DNA from 4 places in the Mesorhizobium sp. LNHC221B00 genome. Region 4 is predicted to be linked to each of the others. Evidence: predicted binding sites of a transcription regulator. Region 4 holds the regulator's gene; each other region holds the start of a gene.
What was found. The regulator LexA, encoded in region 4, represses DNA repair genes until DNA is damaged. The targets are predictions, from matches to a motif close to TGTTCNNNNTGTGTTCNG.

Region 1 (4,775 bases), on a different contig from region 4:
CTCGCAGCCAGCGCCGACGACAGGCACGCCGCGCGTCTCCAACACCTCCAGCGTCTTTTCGATGTCGAGGATCGCCTTGGCGCCGGCCGAGACGACGATGACCGGCGTGCGCGCCAGTTCGTCGAGGTCGGCCGAGATATCGAAACTCTTTTCCGCCCCCTTGTGCACGCCGCCGATGCCGCCGGTGGCGAATACCTTTATCCCGACCATGTGCGCCGCGATCATGGTGGCGGCGACCGTGGTGCCGCCGGTGCGCCCCTGGGCGACGGCAAAGCCGAGATCGGCGCGCGACAGCTTCATGGCGTCACCCGTCATGGCCAGCGATTCCCGCTCTCCATCTGCCAGGCCGATCTTGATGCGGCCGCCGACCACGGCGATCGTCGCCGGCACGGCGCCGCCGTCGCTGATGATCTTTTCCACATCCGCCGCCATGGCGCCATTGTCGGGGTAGGGCATGCCATGGGTGATGATGGTGCTTTCCAGCGCCACCACCGGCTGGCCGGCGGCGAGGGCCCGCGCCACCGGCGCATGGACGTCGATGAACGGGTGGGCGGTTTCCGGGTTCATGTGGATCTCCAAGCTGGAGCGCCCGCGTCTATCTCGACGCTGGCCGGCGCTGCGGACCATGAATTTGCCGGTCTCATGCCATTTCCTGCGCATCCGGCACAAGGGCCAGGGCTTGCACGAAGGATGCCTCGCTGAAATCGGGAACGGCATCGGCGCTTTCGATGGCCAACGTCGCCGCCGCGACGCCGTCGCGCAAGGCCTCGCGAAAAGGCAGACCGCGCAGCAAGGCCGCGATCGTTGCACCTGCCAATGCGTCGCCGGCTCCGGTGACATCGGCGATTTTTCTCGGGGCAGGCGGCAAGATCGAAAAGGCGCCTGCTTGGTCGAAACCCAGCACCGCGCCGCCACCTGCGGTGACCACACCGCTTCTGAGACCGCTGCAGCGCAGCCCGTCGACGACAGCCGGACTCGCGGCATTTGCGTTGACGCCCGCCAGCACGATGGCCTCGCTCCGGTTCATGAAGACCAGCGCCAGCGCGCCGAGCACCGGCATCAGCCGCACCACCTTGGCCGGCGAAATGGCAATCGCGTACACCGGCTTGCCCGAAGCGAGTGCGACGAGCCGCTCCAGCGCCGAGGACGGCAAATTGGCGTCGCACAAGATGGCATCGGCGGCCGCGACCACCTCCCGCACCTTGGAACGCCTGATCTGCTTGGGGAACGCCATGTCGTAGAGAGCCATGTCGGCAAAGCCGACGATCAGTTCGCCCTCGCGGTCGATCAGCGCCGTATAGCTCGGCGTGGTTCGGTCGAGGAACACCGCCGAGAGATCGGCGATGCCAGCTTCCGCTATGGCGCGCGAAACGGTGTCGCCCGCCGTATCGCCGCCGCGCATCGACATCAGCGAAGCCGACACGCCGCGCCGCACCGTGCTGCGCAATGCATTGAAGACGCCGCCGCCGACATCCTCGCGCATCGTGCCGGGATTGGACGCGGCGGGCACATAGGCGCCGGACACCTGGCCACGCCGGTCTATGTGGGCGCCGCCCACGGCCAGTATCTTTGCGGATTTCACCATGCCGGCGATATGCCCTTTGTCATTCCTGCCGCACAAGCGTTAGGCTGCGGATGGAGTTTCGCACGCAAGGCAGCGATTCGGCGAACCGAAACAATCGAGCTGTCTGGCCCAATGCGAGGTGCATTGCTGTTCGATCTCTTGGTACGAAAAAAGAACAAATCCGGATATCACTTGTTTTTCAGATGTTTGATCCCTCTTGCCAAACGAGAACAAAAAAGGTACAAAATGGTAGGGATTACGGATTGTCCGGCCTTCATTGACGACCAAGGGGTGATGTATCATGGCTCAGAATTCTTTGCGGCTTGTAGAGGATAAGGCAGTGGACAAATCAAAGGCTCTGGATGCGGCGCTGTCGCAAATCGAGCGGGCTTTCGGCAAGGGCTCGATCATGCGGCTCGGCGCGAACGAGCAGGTCGTCGAGATCGAGACGGTGCCAACGGGCTCGCTCGGCCTCGACATCGCGCTTGGCGTCGGTGGCCTGCCGCGCGGCCGCATCATCGAGATCTACGGGCCGGAAAGCTCGGGCAAGACGACGCTGGCGCTGCACACGGTGGCCGAAGCCCAGAAGAAGGGCGGCATCTGCGCCTTCGTCGATGCCGAGCATGCGCTCGATCCGGTCTACGCCCGCAAGCTTGGCGTCGATCTCGAAAACCTCCTGATCTCGCAGCCCGACACTGGCGAGCAGGCGCTGGAAATCTGCGACACGCTGGTGCGTTCCGGCGCCATCGACGTGCTGGTGGTCGATTCGGTCGCGGCGCTGACGCCACGCGCCGAAATCGAGGGCGAGATGGGCGATTCGCTGCCCGGTCTGCAGGCGCGTCTGATGAGCCAGGCGCTGCGCAAGCTCACCGCCTCGATCTCGCGCTCCAACACCATGGTCATCTTCATCAACCAGATCCGCATGAAGATCGGCGTCATGTTCGGTTCGCCCGAAACCACCACTGGCGGCAATGCGCTGAAGTTCTACGCCTCGGTGCGCCTCGACATCCGCCGCATCGGTTCGGTCAAGGACCGTGACGAGGTCGTCGGCAACCAGACCCGCGTCAAGGTGGTCAAGAACAAGCTGGCGCCGCCCTTCAAGGTGGTCGAGTTCGACATCATGTACGGTGAAGGCGTGTCCAAGACCGGCGAACTGGTCGATCTCGGCGTCAAGGCCGGCGTGGTCGAGAAATCGGGCGCCTGGTTCTCTTACAATTCGCAGCGTCTCGGCCAGGGCCGCGAAAATGCAAAACTGTTCCTGCGCGACAATCCCGATACGGCGCGTGAGATCGAACTGGCGCTGCGGCAGAATGCCGGGCTGATCGCCGAGAAATTCCTCGAAAATGGTGGCTCTGAGGGCAATGGCGACGACGGTTTCGAGGATGAAGCCGGCGCGATGTAGGCTAATGGCCGGAGTTCGGCCATAATTCCTGCCTATGATCCAATGCTTATGTAATCGAGTTCTTTAGTACCGCGTCCAAAACCGCCGGCCTTCGAGCCGGCGGTTTTTGTTTTTGGGCTGCCGGCAAGCTGGTGGATTGGACCCAATTCCGTGTTTCTGGACAGGGTGAAGCGTGCCCGCTAAAAGGCCCAATCTATCTCTGCAAAAAGCAGAGCCCATTTCCGCCGGGTTGCCGGCGGTTTTCGCGAAAAAAGGCAGCAGTCATGAGTGGCGTGAACGAAATCCGGTCGACATTCCTCGACTATTTCCGCAGGGAGGGCCACGAGGTCGTCGCCTCGAGCCCGCTCGTGCCGCGCAACGACCCGACATTGATGTTCACCAATGCCGGCATGGTGCAGTTCAAGAACGTCTTCACCGGCCTGGAGAAGCGGCCCTATTCGCGCGCCACGACTGCTCAGAAGAGCGTTCGCGCCGGCGGCAAGCACAACGACCTCGACAATGTCGGCTATACCGCGCGCCACCTGACCTTCTTCGAGATGCTCGGTAATTTCTCGTTCGGCGATTATTTCAAGGAACGCGCCATCGAACTTGCCTGGAACCTGATCACCAAGGAGTTCGGGCTGAAGAAGGACAAGCTGCTGGTCACCGTCTATCACACCGACGATGAGGCCGCCGGCTTCTGGAAGAAGATCGCCGGTTTTTCGGACGACCGCATCATCCGCATCCCGACCTCGGACAATTTCTGGGCGATGGGCGACACCGGTCCATGCGGCCCGTGCTCGGAAATCTTCATCGATCGCGGCGAGCATATCTGGGGCGGTCCTCCCGGCAGCCCCGAAGAAGATGGCGACCGGTTCCTCGAATTCTGGAACCTGGTTTTCATGCAATATGAACAGGTGACGAAGGAGGAGCGGATCGACCTGCCGCGCCCGTCGATCGACACCGGCATGGGCCTGGAGCGCATGGCGTCCATCCTGCAGGGGGTGGAAAGCGTCTTTGAGACCGACCTGTTCCGGCACCTGATCGACGTGGCGTCCTCCGCGCTCGGGCGCGCTCCCGACGCGGAAACCGTGGCCTCCTACCGCGTCATCGCCGATCACCTGCGCTCGTCCTCCTTCCTGGTCGCCGACGGCGTGCTGCCATCGAACGAAGGCCGCGGCTATGTGTTGCGCCGCATCATGCGCCGCGCCATGCGCCACGCGCAGTTGCTCGGCGCGAACGAGCCGCTGATGTGGAAGCTGGTGCCGGCGCTGGTGCGCGAGATGGGTCAGGCCTATCCCGAACTGCTGCGCGGCGAACAGTTGATCACCGAGACGCTGAAGCTCGAGGAGACGCGCTTCCGCAAGACGCTGGTGCGCGGCCTCGGCCTGCTCTCGGAGGCGACGGAAACTTTGCATGCCGGCGACATGCTGGACGGCGAGACGGCCTTCAAGCTCTACGACACCTACGGCTTCCCGCTGGACCTGACGCAGGACGCGCTGCGCCAACGCAACATCTCGGTCGACCTTGCCGGCTTCACCAATGCGATGGAGCAGCAGAAGGCCGAGGCGCGCAAGCATTGGACCGGATCCGGCGAGGCCGCCACCGAGACGGTATGGTTCTCCGTGCGTGAAAAGACCGGCGCCACCGAGTTCCTCGGCTACGAGACCGAGCAGGCGGAAGGCCTCGTCCAGGCGCTGGTCAAGGACGGCAAGACCGTCGACAGCGCCGGCAAGGGCGACGCCGTTGCGGTGGTCGTCAACCAGACGCCGTTCTATGGCGAGTCCGGCGGTCAGGTGGGCGACACCGGCATCATCTCGGGCGAAGGGT
Region 2 (4,775 bases), on a different contig from region 4:
GCAACGACCGCATCAGCCAGGATCTCGACCAGGCATCCAAGCTGAAGGGCGAGGCCGACGCCGCGGTTGCTGCTTACGAGCAGGAACTGGCGGAAGCCAAAAAGAACGCCAACTCGATCGGCCAGCAGGCCGCCGATGCGGCCAAGGCGGAAGCCGACACCGCGCGCAAGAAGATCGAGGCCGCGCTCGACGAGAAGCTCGGCGAGGCCGAGGCGCGCATTTCTTCCATCAAGGCCAACGCCATGAAGGAAGTCGGCAGCATCGCCGAGGACACCGCTTCGGCGATCGTCGAAGCATTGGTCGGCGGCAAGGCCAGCAAGGCCGAGATCGCGGCCGCGGTCAAATCCGTGGCCCGGTGAGGAGCGCATCATGGACGCTACATCTCTCGCGACGCTCTGGGCAACGATAGCCCTTGTCATCTTCCTGGCCATCGCCGTCTACATCAAGGTGCCCCGCCTGATCGCCAAGGCGCTCGATGCCCGCGCCATGCGCATCAGCAGCGAACTCGACGAGGCACGCAAGCTGCGTGAGGAAGCCCAGCAACTGCTCGGCCAGTATCAGCGCAAGCGCAAGGAAGCCGAGCAGGAGGCAGCCGACATCGTCGCGGCCGCCAAGCGCGAGGCCGATCTGCTCGCCGCCGAAGCGCACAAGAAGACCGAAGACTATGTTACCAGGCGCACCGCGCTGGCCGAGCAGAAGATCGGCCAGGCCGAGCGTGACGCCATCAGCGAAGTCCGCGCCAGCGCCGTCGACATTGCCGTCGAGGCCGCCCGCGCGCTGCTCGCCGCCAAGGTCGACGTCAAGGCCGGAGCCGATCTGTTCAAGGCTTCGCTTGCGGACGTGAAGGCAAAGCTCAACTGAGCTGACAGCGTTGGAAATCAAAAAGCCGCCCCGGGCAACCTGGCGGCTTTTTTGTTGCGCGGGCATCAGATGGCGAAGGCGGCGAAGCGCTAATCTCCCTCCTTGAGGGGGAGATGGCCGGCAGGCCAGAGGGGGTCGCCTCACGTAATGCGCCGGCCTGATGTTTCATATGAAGGGGCGTCGCGCCCAGTCGAACCTACCCCCTCTGTCGCCTTCGGCGATATCTCCCCCTCGAGTGGGGAGATCAGCTACCGTCGCCGGCGCTCAATCCAACCCGTCGAAGCTCTCTTCTTCAACCACCTCGGCGCCACCAAGCCTGAACGGTGAGAACGACACGCGGTGCAGGCGCGCGACCGGGCCGTGCGCCTCGATGGCCGTGCGGTGCCGGGCCGTGGCGTAACCCATGTGCACCTCGAATCCATAGCGGCCGTTATGGCTGCCGCAACCGCACATCATGCGGTCGCGCATGACCTTGGCGACGATGGAGGCAGCGGCGATCGATTGCGAGCGTTGGTCGCCCTTGATCAATGCGCGGCCCTCGCACGGCAACCCCGGCGGCACGTCGCGTCCGTCGGCAAGCGCGAGCTTAGGCCGAACCGACAGCCCGACCAGCGCGCGTCGCATCGCCTCAAGGCTCGCCTTGAGGATATTGCTGCCGTCGATGCCCTCGGCACTGATCGAGGCCATCGAGACCGCCTGCGCGGAGCCCAGAATGCGCAGGAACAATGCCTCGCGCTGCGAATGGCTGAGCCGTTTGGAATCGTCGAGGCCTTCGGGAATGTTGGCTGGGTCGAGCACCACTGCAGCCGCGACCACCGGCCCGGCCAGCGGGCCGCGGCCAGCCTCGTCCATCCCTGCCACTGGCCACAGGCCATCGGCCATCGCCTTCGTCTCGAAGGAGAAATCGGGTTTCTCGACAATTTCGAAGAGAAGCGGAGAATCAGAATGCGCGCGAGCCATGTTGCGGCGAGGTTCGCATCGGTTCCGATTCTCCGCAAGTCCCTCCGGGTCGGGTGGGGCGCCGGACCGGGAGGGCACCGTCTGCTGGCCGGGGCAGGCCGGACGGGATTTCACAAGCGAAAAGGGCAGATCAAAGCAGCATCAGCTGCTCCTGGTCCTTTCCCGCGGCGACGAACTGGTCGGTTCGCAGCGTGCGCCGTTCGGCATTGAGGCCGAGCCGCTTGGCGGTGATTTCGAAGCGCCGGCCGATCTGCCAGGCATAAGGTCCGGCGCCCTTCATGCGCTTGCCCCATTCCGAATCGTAGTCCTTGCCGTCGCGCATCGAGCGGATCAGCGACATCACGTGGCGATAGCGGTCGGGATAGTGGCGCAGCAGCCAGTCCTTGAAGATCGGGCTGACCTCCAGCGGCAGGCGCAGCACGACATAACCCGCCTCGCGCGCGCCGGCAGCGCTCGCCGAATCGAGGATCCGTTCCATCTCCTGGTCGGTGAGGCCGGGGATGATCGGCGCCACCATGACCGAGGCCGGAATGCCGGCATCGGAAAGCTGCCTGATCGCTTCCAGCCGCTTGGTCGGCGTCGATGCGCGCGGCTCCATCGTGCGCGCCAGCATGCGGTCGAGCGTCGTCACCGACAGCGCCACCTTGGCGAGCCCGCGCTCGGCCATGCGCGACAGGATGTCGATGTCGCGGGTCACCAAAGCGGATTTGGTGACGATGCCGACCGGATGGCCGCGCGCCTCCAGCACTTCGAGGATCTCGCGCATGATCCGGTACTGCTTCTCGATTGGCTGGTAGGGATCGGTGTTGGTGCCGATGGCGATGGTGCGCGGCTGGTAGCCGTCCTTCGACAGTTCCTTGTCGAGTAGCCGCGCCGCGTCCGGCTTGGCGAACAGCTTGGATTCGAAATCCAGGCCCGGCGACAGGCCCATGAACGAATGGGTCGGCCGCGCGAAGCAATAGACGCAGCCATGTTCGCAGCCGCGATAGGGGTTGATCGAACGGTCGAAGGAAATGTCGGGCGATTCATTGCGGGTGATGATGGTGCGCGGCTTTTCCACCTGCACCTCGGTCTTGAATGGCGGCAATTCCTCCAGCGAACTCCAGCCATCGTCGAAGACATGACGGGTGACCGGCTCGAACCTGCCGGACGGATTGATGCCCGCCGAGCGGCCACGGTTGCGATCCGGGCGGATGCGCATGCCGCTCTGCTCGATCATCGCATTGGCCATCTCGGCCCGTCCTGCTCCGAAGGCTGCAATGTCGGCGCGCATGATCGGCTCCATCTTCGCCCGCTCCCAGGGACTGTCCATGTTGTGTCGAATCGCTCTGCTCATGAAATTATTCCTATTTCCTTGATGAGAACAAAGCAAGAACTTTCTGCGGTGCGCTGCAGGAACTGGCATCGCGGCCGTCTTTCCGCTATTCGGCTGACGATGCTCAGTGTTCTCATCGAAACCCGCAATGACGAGGAGGGTCTCGCCCGCACGCTCGGTTCGCTGATTGGCGGCGCCGTCGAGGGCGTGGTGCGCGAGGTCGTCGTCTGCGATATCGGCTCCACCGACCAGACGCATCATGTCGCCGAACATGCCGGCTGCCACTATGTGGCGAGCGGCGGTATCGCCGCCGGCATCAGGCAAGCCAAGGGCGACTGGCTGTTGCTGCTGGAGCCGGGGGCGCGGCTGGTGGAAGGCTGGACCGAAGCGGTCGTCGCCCACACAGCCCGGCAAACGATGGCGGCGCGGTTCTCGCGCTCACGCGGCAGCCGTGTGCCGTTCCTGGCGCGGGTGTTTTCGGGAAATCGCGCGCTGGCCGGCGGACTGGTGATCAGCAAGCGGCAGGCAGCGTCCTTGTCGAAGCACGCCGGCAGTGCCGAGGCGCTTGCACGCGGCCTGGCGACAAAGAAGCTCGACGCCGAGATCTGGGTAGCGCCGGCGAAGCGGGAATCGCGCAAGTGATTCTTTTGCAGCTGCACGTCTACGTCAGGGCAGCCACAATCGCCGCGCCCTCATGCATCAGCTGGCCCTGCTGGTCGGGTCATCCCGCCAAGGAGGTCTTGGACGTCTATGGCGAGCAAAGCTTGGTGACGCTGACCGGCGAAGCTGGCCTCGGCTTCGTCGAGGACCCGTCGGCTTCCACATGGGCACCGTGCCGGCGCGCACTCCGCGGCTGATGATGGAAGTCGACATCGGCGTATCCGCGCCTTCGCGCCGGCGGTTTCACGGCGAACCGGTCATCCGCTGAAAGCGGACAGGATCTCCATAGGCATCCAGCGTGCCTGTCGCCGGGCAATGCGGCCTTGCCTGCTCTCGGCATCATAGTCCATGGCCGCTGGCTCGCGGCTGAACCGCAGCCGGTCGTCCAGGGCATTGGCGATGACGATCGCCCTTGTATCCCCACTGTCGGTGGTGACCGCCGCGATATAGACGCCGCAGTCCCGGCAGATCAAATAGTCGGCGGTGCGCAATCCGAACCGGTATCTGTGCAACCGGGCGTCGTCCTCGACCGAGACGATCAATTGGCCGTTCGGATCGGCAACGGCGCGCGAGCCATGTTTGACGCAGAACGCGCATTGGCAGGCGCGGACTTCGATTTGCGAAGGGTCGAGCTCGGTTGAAAATCGAAGGCGTATGTTGCCGCAATGGCATCCGCCGGCATGCACAGTCATCGCTTCCGCCTCGTGTCAACGGCAAGGGCCGCCGCCACGAAGGGTACTTCCTCCGGCATCGGGTTTGGAATGGTCTTTCGAAGGCGAGGGCAGCCTTTTGCCTGGCAAACGCGACGTGAAACCAGCGCCTGGCCTCGGCTTTACGGAGCTGATTTGCCGCGCCGCAGGTGCTCGTCGAGGCGCGGCATGATCTCGACGAAGTTGCAGGGCATATGCCGGTAGTCGAGCTGCGCCTTCAAGATGCCATCCCAGGCGTCCTTGCAGGCACCGGGCGAGCCCGGCAGTAC
Region 3 (4,775 bases), on a different contig from region 4:
AAGGATTCTGCCCAAACGTCTTTTTATCGATGCGAGGCTCAGCCGCTCGGCGCGTAGCGGTTGACCACCATGCCGCAGGCATAGGCCTTCGAACCGAGCAGCCGAAGGTTCCGGAAGCCGCCCTGGTCGAAAATGCGGCGGCCGGCGCCCAGCGCCGCCGGATTGACGAACAGCTGGAACTCGTCGACCAGTCCCGCCGCGATCAGCGCGGAGGCGAAGCCGGCGCCGCCGAAGACGGCGATGTCGCCGCCCTCCCCCGCCTTCAGCGCCTTGACTTCGCGCGGCAGGTCGCCGCTCACCACCGTCGTGCGCTCCCACCGCGAGGTCTTCAGCCTGTCGGTGGGCACCACCTTGCGTGGCTCGACGATACTCTGGGCGAAGGCGTAGAACGGATCGGCCGGATATTTCTTCGCCGCATTGCCCCAGTGGGTCAGGTACCCCTCCTCGGCCATCTTGCGGCTGAGCAGGATGGTGTCGATACCGGCAAAGACGGTGTTGAAATCGCGCTTCAGCTCTTCGTCCCAGCCATTGTCGGCGCCCCACTCCCAGAGTTGCCAGCGATGATCCGCATTGGCGCCGACAAAACCATCGACCGAGATTTGCATCTGAAGGATCAGCTTTTTCATCATCGTCTCCGGTTGTGCCGATCGCGGCCGCCGCGTGCTCGGCCAGCCTTCGGCATTGATTGGTTTACATTTGGAACTATTGACGTTCTAGAAAAATGATGTCAATAGTAAAGTGATTTAAAAATGGAACCATAGAGATGTCGACGCGTGAAAGATCCGGGTGCCCGATCAACCTGTCGCTGGAACTGCTCGGCGACCGCTGGACGCTGCTCATCATCCGCGATCTGATCTTCGCCGGGAAAAAGCACTTTCGCGAGTTCCTGCAATCCGACGAAGGCATCTCCTCACGCACGCTGGCCGAGCGGTTGCAGACGCTGCAGGAGGAAGGCATCCTCACCCGCAGCGACGACCCGAGCCATGGGCTGAAGGCGATCTACCGGCTGACCGAGGCCGGCATCGATCTTTTGCCGGTGCTGGCCACGCTCGGCGCCTGGGGCAGCAAGCATCGCAAGGCCGACGATCATCTCGCCCGCATTGCCAACGAGTTGGCGGCGGGCGGCGAGCCGGCGCTGGAACGGATGAAGGCGGCGCTGCGGGTGGAGCATATCGTTTCCCAGTCTTCCCATGGGAAATGAGTTGCCAGCCTCGGCTGCGGCCAGGGATGTTGATTAAGCTACGCCGCGGCTTGACAGCCGTACATGATTTGTTCTCTATGTGTTCGCATCTATCAGCAACTGCGGATGAGCGGTCGGGATGGAAACGACAGCCACCATCCTGCATGCCGATCTCGATGCCTTCTATGCCTCGGTCGAGCAGTTGCTCGACCCGTTGCTGCGCGGCAAGCCGATCGCGGTCGGCGGCGGCGTCGTGCTCGCCGCCTCCTATGAGGCGCGTGCCTTCGGCGTGCGCGGCGGCATGCCGGGGCGCAAGGCGCGCGAGCTCTGCCCGCAGCTGATCTTCGTCGGCGGCAATTTCAGCCACTACCAGCGGCTTGGCGACGCGGCGATCAAGGTGCTCGACGATTTCACGCCGCTGGTCGAGCGCATCTCCATCGACGAGGCCTTCGCCGATGTCGCCGGCTGCACGCACCTGTTCGGGCAACCGCAAGAGATCGCCGCGACCATCCGCCGCCGCGTGCGGGCCGAACTCGGCCTGCCGATCTCGATCGGCGTGGCGCGCACCAAGCATCTGGCCAAGATCGCCTCGCAGGTCGCCAAGCCCGATGGGCTGGTGGTGGTCGATCCCGGCACCGAGCTTGCCTTCCTGCACGATTTGCCGGTCGGCCTGATGTGGGGCGTCGGCCCGGCGACCAGGGCGCGGCTGGCCGAAATCGGCGTCGAGACCATAGGCCAGCTGGCCAGGACGCACAGCGGCGCGCTGACGCGGCTACTCGGTCCCGCCGCCGGCGAAAAGCTCTCGGCCTTGTCGTGGAACCGCGACCCGAGAAAGCTGGAGACGAAGCGCCGCGCGCACTCGGCCGGCGCGCAGTCGGCACTTGGCCGCAAGCCAGCCGTGGCGCAGGTCATCGTGCCCACTTTGCTGCACCTGGCCGACCGCGTCGCCAGCCGGCTGCGCGCCAAGGCGCGGCCCGGCCGCACGGTGACCGTGCGTGTGCGCTTTGCCGATCTCAGCGCCGTCACCCGCTCGATCACGCTCGGCCAGCCGATCTCGGCGACCACGATGCTGGCCGAAATCGCAGGCGATCTGGTGCGCGGCGTGCTCGCCGACAATCCGCACGAAAGAACGATCTCGCTGCTGGCGATCTCGGTCTCGCACCTCTGGGAAAGTTCCGAGCTGCAGCTCGAACTGCCGCTCGGCCTTGCCGACGAAAAGCATCGGCCGGGCACGGCGAAAGGCCTGGCGCGCTTCGGCGCCGACCGCGCCATCGACAAGATCCGCGAGCGCTTCGGCAAACAGGCCGTCGGCTACGGCACGGTGGCGCTCGAAGCGGCGCGCTCGGTGCCCGACGAATTCAGGGAACTGGCGGAAAAGGAACTGTGAGAACTACCTGCCGCTGCGCCAATAGCGATGCACCTTGACGCCGCTGGCGCTTTCCCCGTGCCAAGGCTCGCAAGCGATGCCGTCCTTGTCGGCATCATGCGTCGGCCAATAGCCGGGCTGCCCCTTGCGCGCGGGGGCAAGACCGACGGCGCGAGCCGCTGCACAGTTCGGGAACGCGGCAAAGTGCCTGAGGGCGGAGACCGGTGAGTCGAGCTGGATGCCGACAAAGCCGTAGGCGATGTAGCCGGACAACAGGATGAACGGCGCGAAAAGAGCAACCCATTTCAGCCTGCCAAGGCGATGAGATGCAGGCCAGTACAAGAATGGCAGAAGCATTCCCGGCATGCCCCCCGGTCCCAGCACATCGATGCAGGCTATCTCGGGGCAGGCTATCTCGGGCCGGCTGCGATGACAATGATGCCCGATCTGCCGGGATCGAGATACGCCCGGGCCCTCAGAGCTGCGCCGTGCCGAAAACCCGATCCCAGAATATCGACGTCACGCCGAAATTGGCGGTATCGTCGATGTGATGATGCACTGCGTGGCGGCGCTTGAGCGTGTAGAGATAACTGGGATGTCTGGGATGCCAGTGATGGATCATGTGGTGGACGCTGATGTACCAGAGATAGCCCAGCATCAGGCCGCAACTGACCGCGCTCGCGGTCGCGAAACCGAAGGCCATCCACACCGGCAGGAAGGCGACCAGCGCATGCACACCCAGACTGAGCCAGGTCGGCGTACCCACCGAACTGCGCTCCTCGACATGATGACGGTCGTGCAGGTCCCTGATGTAGGGAATGTGATGAAGGACAAAGCGATGCAGGACGTATTCGATCAGCGTCCACAGGCCGAGACAGAAGATGACCATGCCGATCCACTCCGGCGCACTCTCCTCGCCGGCCTCGATCAACCCGGCTATTCCCAATATGGCGATCACCAGCGGATAGACCACGAAATCGCTGTAGTAGCCGATCAGACCCAGTTGCATTCGGACGCCTTACCTGACCTTCGACGCCGCCCCAAAGTGATACTTCAGATTGCCGGACTCGCACATGAGGTGCAATGCGGGCGTGTTTGACATAGCGTCGCAATTCGCCGATGCAAGGGTCGGCATCCATGATCGGCTGGCATTGGCCACCTCGTATCAGCGCCACGAATGGACACGCAAAATGGCAAAACGCAGTGCCGGCCTGCTGATCTATCGTCGAAGCGATGGCGATGTCCGCGTGCTGCTGGTTCATCCCGGCGGCCCGTTCTGGGCGAAGAAGGACGATGGCGCCTGGTCGATCCCGAAAGGCCTTGTCGACGAGAATGAGGACGAGCTTGTGGCGGCACAACGCGAGACCGAGGAAGAAATCGGTATCAAAGTCGACGGCCTTTTCACGCGCCTCGGCGATTACAAGCAACCGGGCGGCAAGATCGTCAGCGCCTGGTCGGTGGAGGTCAGGGCGGAGATCGACGTGGCGGCGATCAAGAGCAACAGCTTCACCATGGAATGGCCGCCGCGGTCGGGATCGATGAAGGAATTCCCGGAGGTCGACAGAGCGGGCTGGTTCAGCCTGCCTGAGGCGGCGGTCAAGATCCTTGCTGGCCAGCGCCCGATGCTGTCGGATTTGGGGCAGCGGCTGGGAATCCAGTGATCTCCCTTGTGGGGAAGATCGGCTGCTACTCTTGAAACCGCGCCGCCGTCCACGCTCCACCCGCCGCATTGGACTCCACCGCTGCGGCGACGAACTTCACCCCGCGTGCGCCATCGACCACGTCAGGCACCTGCGCCGCGCGTGCCGCATCGACCACCCCACCCGACCGATGCGCGCGGATGATGTCGGCGGCATCGCGGTAGAAATTGGCGAAGGCCTCGATATAGCCTTCCGGGTGCGCCGCCGGCATGCGCGAAACGCGCCGGCTTTCCTCGGTCGAGCCATGGCCGCCGCGCACCAGCGTCCGGGTTTCCTCGCCATATCTGGAGAAGCGCAATTCCTCCGGCCGGCTTCCAGACCATTCGAGCCCGGCTCTGTCGCCATAGATGCGCACGGAGAGGTCATTGTAGTGGCCTGGTGATGTCTGGCTGGCCAGGATCGTGCCGCGCGCCCCGCCGGTCCAGCGCACCAGCACATGCGCATTGTCGTCGAGCCGGCGCCCCGGCACGGCGGTGAACAGATCGGCCGACACCGTCTCGGCCTCGCAACCCGAGATATAGCTCGCCAG
Region 4 (4,775 bases):
ATGATCGCCATTTCGGCGTGGATATCAGAACGCTCTCCGGTCGATGCGGTCGGGCTCATCTCACAGCAATCCGTTCTGCTGGTGGCAATTGCCCTGGTCATCGCGACGATGGCGACGACGTGGCTGCGGCTTGCAGCGCTTCCATTCGCGCTCGCCGGCTTGCTGGTGGTGTCCGACACGCGCACGCCGGATGTGCTGGTCTCGGAAGACGCGCGGCTGGTCGCGCTGCCGATCGGCGGTGGCGAACTCGCGGTCAGCCGGGCCCGGCCGAACGAATTCACCGTCGACAACTGGAAACGCGCGCTGAGATCCGAAACCATCATCCTGCCGGAGATGTTCGACAAGGCGGATGGACAATTCGATATTGCCGACGCCGTCAGCCTGCCGCCGGGAGCGCCGTTCTATTGCACTGACGGTGTCTGTCTCGCCAGGCACCCGTCCGGTGCGATCATAGCGCATGTCGAAGACCGCAAGGATACCTGGAAGGCCTGTGGCTTCGCCGACCTGATCATCGTCAACGACGCAACGGCCTACGACGCCTGCCACAATCCGCTGGTTCTCGTCGTCACCAAACGGCAGCTCGCCCGCAAGGGCAGCGCGGCCATCTTCTTCGACCGCCAATCGGCCACCGGTCCGCCAACCATCAGCTTCGCGGTGGACAGCCCGTATCGGCCCTGGCACGCGCAGCGAAAATTTTCGCGCGAGGCGAGGGGCCTGCAGCCCTATCGCAAACCTGACAAGCCAAGTGCCGTGCCGGCTCAGTAGCGCCTGATCAGCCCGACGAGCTTGCCCTGCACCTTGACCCTGTCCGGCCCGAAGATGCGCGTCTCGTAGGCCGGATTGGCGGCTTCAAGCGCAATCGAGGCACCCTTGCGGCGGAACCGCTTCAGGGTCGCTTCCTCCTCGTCGACCAAGGCCACGACGATCTCGCCCGGGCTCGCCGTATCGGCGTTGCGGATAATGACCGTGTCGCCATCGAAGATGCCGGCCTCGATCATCGAGTCGCCCTTGACCTCCAGCGCATAGTGCTCGCCGCCCATGATCATGTCCGGCGGCACCGAGATAGTATGCGTCTGATGCTGGATGGCATCGATGGGCACACCGGCAGCGATGCGACCCATGACCGGGATGGACACCGCTGGAACCGCATCGTCGTCATTGCCGGCAGCGGCAAAGCGCGACGGTGCCGGCTTGATCTGGCGGCCGAGGCTGCCCTGACCGAGACCGCCTTGGCCGAGACTTCCCTGGATGACACTTGGAGAGAATTTCTTCGCCGCGTTGAGGCCCGGCGCGATCGAATCGGGCAGCCGCAGCACTTCCAGCGCACGCGCCCGGTTGGGCAGCCGGCGAATGAAGCCGCGTTCCTCCAGCGCCGTGATCAAGCGATGGATCCCTGATTTGGAGGCGAGGTCGAGCGCCTCTTTCATCTCGTCGAAGGAGGGCGGAATACCGCTTTCCTTGAGCCGTTCATGAATGAACATCAAGAGTTCATGTTGCTTGCGTGTCAGCATGGCGGCCCCCAAGGTATCTGGACAAGGTTTTGATCCAGAATGGTTCTGATCCAGAATCGAAAAAACAAACCCAGAACAAACACTATCTGTTCCAGTTGTGTTCTGCAACCGTTTAAAGTTTAGTGAATTTGGTAAGAGGGCCGTAATCATTTGCAGGGCCGGACAGGCCGGAAATCGGGGATTTTCGCCCGTTGCCGCTCGTCGCCCGCATTGAAATGTTTTGGTTAATAGCCTGTGGCCTGTCTTGCGACATGGCTCGGCATCAGCCGACGGCAGAGCCCGGCGATGCCGATTTTCGCGCCTGCGATCGGCTTGCCTGCCGTGAACGAAACGAAATCAAAACGCCAACAATAGCTGGTTCGGAAGCAGGTACCGATCGCGGGCTTCGGCAATCTCGTCGAGCGTCGGACGATGCGGAGGTGCCGAAATCATCCGGCAACCGCTTTCAAGCTGCCGGCGCGCGCGACTTCCTTGTTCGCGTCGCCGTCCTCGCTGTGGACGTAGACGTGCAGCGTATAGCCGATGTGGGCCGTCATCAGCGCTTTTGCCCGCTCGATGTCGCGGTCCAGGGCGGCTTCCATGATTGCCGTGTGGTGCTCGATCGCCATCGCCTCGCGCAGCGCGTCCATGGCCTGCTCGTAGCCAGCCTTGAGGCCGGCCGCGGCTCGCAATGTCGGCGCCAGCCCAAGAAAGCGATGGTGCCGGCGCAGCTGGTCCGAGATCGTCGAGCGAAACCGCAACAGCCAGCTGGACGTCGCGGCGCTCAGCAGCGCGGCATGAAAAGCCTCGTGGTTCTCGTCCCACTGGTCGACGGCGGCATCCGAGGGATCGTCCACCGCGGTCTTGCAGCGGGCGAGCCGGTAGTGCGCGGTGACAACCGCGTCTTCCCATTTCCGGCCGCCGTTCTCCATCGATTCCTGGAAGAGCGGTATCTCGACGACCATCCTCGCGCGCGCCAGATCCTCAAGTTCGGCGCGGGACACGGGGGCGACCGCAAAGCCGCGATTGCTGATGGCGGTGACCAGGCGTTCGGCTTCGAGGCGCGACAACGCTTCGCGCAGCGGCGTCCAGCCAACTCCATAGGTGCCGCGCAGGGCGCTGAGCTTGAGCGGGGCGCCCGGCATGAGACGGGTGGTGAGGATGTCGCGCCGCAGAAGCTGGTAGGCGGCTTCCGTCTTGGTGGAGTTCTTTTGGTCCTGCATTGCGATCCATTCGGTCTCTGCCATTGGGAAATTATATATGATGGTGGGTGATGGCAAGAATTATATATAATGTTTGACATGCGCCGAGGGACTGACCATGATCGCTGGAGGTGCCCCGATAAGCGGCGCTGATCAAATCTGGGAGGAAATGATGTTGAAGTCGAAATCCGCTTGGCTGTCGGGATTGGCCCTGGCAGGCGCATTGATGGTCAGCGCCGGCAGCGCCGCGGCCGATCAGATCCGTATCGGCATCGCCAATTTCGGCGAGCATCCGCAATTGAACGCCGCCATAGCCGGCTTCAAGAAGGCGCTGACGGACAATGGCTTCGTCGAGGGCAAGGACGTCGTCTACACGGAGAGCCATACCAATTTCGATGCATCGCTGGTGCCGCAGATGATCGCCAAGCTGCAGGCCGAGCAGCCCAAGCTGATCTACACCATCACCACGCCGGTCTCGCAGATCGCCAAGAAGGCACTCGCGGGCTCCGGCATTCCGATCGTCTTTGCCGCGGTCACCGATCCGGTGGCGGCCAAGCTGGTGCCGTCGTGGGACGCGGGAGATGAAGGTATGACCGGCGCCAGCGATCTGCAGGATGTCGCCGCGGTGATGGCCTTCACCAAGAAGCTGTTGCCGAACGCCAAGCGCTTCGGCGTGCCTTACAATCCAGGCGAGGCCAATGACGTTGCCCTCGTCGAAAAGATCAAGGCGGCGGCGCCCGCGGCCGGCTTCGAGGTCGTGGAGGTCGGCATCGACAACGTCAATGACATCCAGCAACGCATCGCCTCGCTCGCCGGCAAGGCCGACGTCATCTACGGCCCGGCTTCGAACCTGATCCAGCCGGCGATCGCCGCCGTCTCCGCGGCCGCTCGCCAGGCCGGCATCCCGGTCGTCAACTCCGACGACAGCGCGGTCCGCAACGGCACCGTACCGGCAAGTTTTGCAGTCAACTACACGCAGGTCGGCGTCAACGCCGGCAACATCGCCGCTGAGATCCTCAAGGGCAAGGATCCGAAAACGATCGCGCCATCGCGCCCGGCCTACAACGACCACATGCCGCAAATCTCCCGCAAGGCGATGGCTGCGTTCGGCATCGAGATACCGGCTTCGATGGCCGATTGCGGGTGCATCGTCGACTGATATCGGGACTGAGGGGGGGGACGGCGGGGCGCCGTCACCCGTCAGGTCAGGGAGGAACGATGCTCGAGATCCGATCCGCGCGCAAAGTATTCTACAGGGGCCAGGCCGACGAGAAGATCGCGCTGGACAGCCTCAGCCTGTCATTGGCGACTGGCGAGTTCGGCATCGTCATCGGCTCCAACGGAGCCGGCAAGAGCAGCATGCTCAACGCCATTTCCGGAGCGCTGATCCTCGATTCCGGCAAGATCCTGATCAATGGCGCCGATGTGACAAACATGCCGGTGCACAAGCGCGCCGCCAAATTGGCGCGGGTCTTCCAGGATCCGATGCGCGGCACCGCCGCCAGCATGACGGTGGCGGAGAACATGCTGCTGGCCGATCTGCGCAGCCACAAGCGCACTCTGCGGCAAGGGCTGAACGCCACACGGCTCGCCTCCTACAAGGAGCGCCTGTCGATACTGGGCCTCGGCCTTGAAAATCGCCTCGACACGCGCGTAGACCTGCTCTCGGGCGGACAGAGGCAGTCCCTGTCGCTGATCATGGCGGTCGGCGGATCGCCTGATTTATTGCTGCTCGACGAGCATACTGCGGCGCTCGACCCGCGCACGGCCGAGATCGTCATGCAGGCGACGGTGCGCGCCGTCAGCGCGCTGAAGCTGACCACCCTGATGGTCACCCACAACATGCAGCACGCCGTCGACTATGGCAGCCGGGTGATCATGCTCGACGCGGGCCGGGTCCTGCTGGAAGTCACCGGCGAGGAAAAGGCGAGGGTCACGGTTATCGATCTGATCGGCCATTTTTCCGTCAAGACCGACCGCATGCTGCTGGCGAGCTGATCCCCATGGGCTTTATTCAGGAAGTTCTCTCCAGCTTCATCGCGATCATGCCGGTCACCCTGGCGCAAAGCCTGATCCTGGCCTT

Region 1: recA (recombinase RecA) is a predicted target of LexA. The motif match lies at 1,791-1,808, and genes of this name have one in related genera.
Region 2: X741_RS149165 (PA0069 family radical SAM protein) is a predicted target of LexA. The motif match lies at 3,181-3,198, and genes of this name have one in related genera.
Region 3: dinB (DNA polymerase IV) is a predicted target of LexA. The motif match lies at 1,271-1,288, and genes of this name have one in related genera.

The regions. Positions count from the first base shown of each region.
Region 1 is NZ_AYWR01000002.1:265,652-270,426, reverse strand. Features, by position in the region: gene X741_RS162425 (pseudouridine-5'-phosphate glycosidase) at 1-567, opposite strand, end outside; gene X741_RS162430 (carbohydrate kinase family protein) at 641-1,585, opposite strand; gene recA (recombinase RecA) at 1,866-2,966, shown strand; partial or broken gene alaS (alanine--tRNA ligase) at 3,230-4,775, shown strand, end outside.
Region 2 is NZ_AYWR01000013.1:54,742-59,516, forward strand. Features, by position in the region: gene X741_RS149180 (F0F1 ATP synthase subunit B) at 1-359, shown strand, start outside; gene X741_RS149175 (F0F1 ATP synthase subunit B) at 370-861, shown strand; gene X741_RS149170 (ribonuclease HII) at 1,126-1,821, opposite strand; gene X741_RS149165 (PA0069 family radical SAM protein) at 1,952-3,106, opposite strand; gene X741_RS149160 (glycosyltransferase) at 3,257-3,778, shown strand; partial or broken gene X741_RS1000000171065 (hypothetical protein) at 3,804-4,064, shown strand; gene X741_RS149150 (hypothetical protein) at 4,054-4,488, opposite strand; gene moaB (molybdenum cofactor biosynthesis protein B) at 4,629-4,775, opposite strand, start outside.
Region 3 is NZ_AYWR01000023.1:16,459-21,233, reverse strand. Features, by position in the region: gene X741_RS142975 (dihydrofolate reductase family protein) at 39-626, opposite strand; gene X741_RS142980 (helix-turn-helix domain-containing protein) at 764-1,201, shown strand; gene dinB (DNA polymerase IV) at 1,320-2,567, shown strand; gene X741_RS1000000167670 (excalibur calcium-binding domain-containing protein) at 2,571-2,912, opposite strand; gene X741_RS142990 (sterol desaturase family protein) at 3,022-3,555, opposite strand; gene X741_RS142995 (NUDIX domain-containing protein) at 3,737-4,207, shown strand; gene X741_RS143000 (Gfo/Idh/MocA family oxidoreductase) at 4,233-4,775, opposite strand, start outside.
Region 4 is NZ_AYWR01000006.1:180,986-185,760, reverse strand. Features, by position in the region: gene X741_RS155930 (ComEC/Rec2 family competence protein) at 1-765, shown strand, start outside; gene lexA (transcriptional repressor LexA) at 759-1,511, opposite strand; gene X741_RS155940 (GntR family transcriptional regulator) at 1,940-2,713, opposite strand; gene X741_RS155945 (ABC transporter substrate-binding protein) at 2,865-3,851, shown strand; gene X741_RS155950 (ABC transporter ATP-binding protein) at 3,911-4,690, shown strand; gene X741_RS155955 (ABC transporter permease) at 4,696-4,775, shown strand, end outside.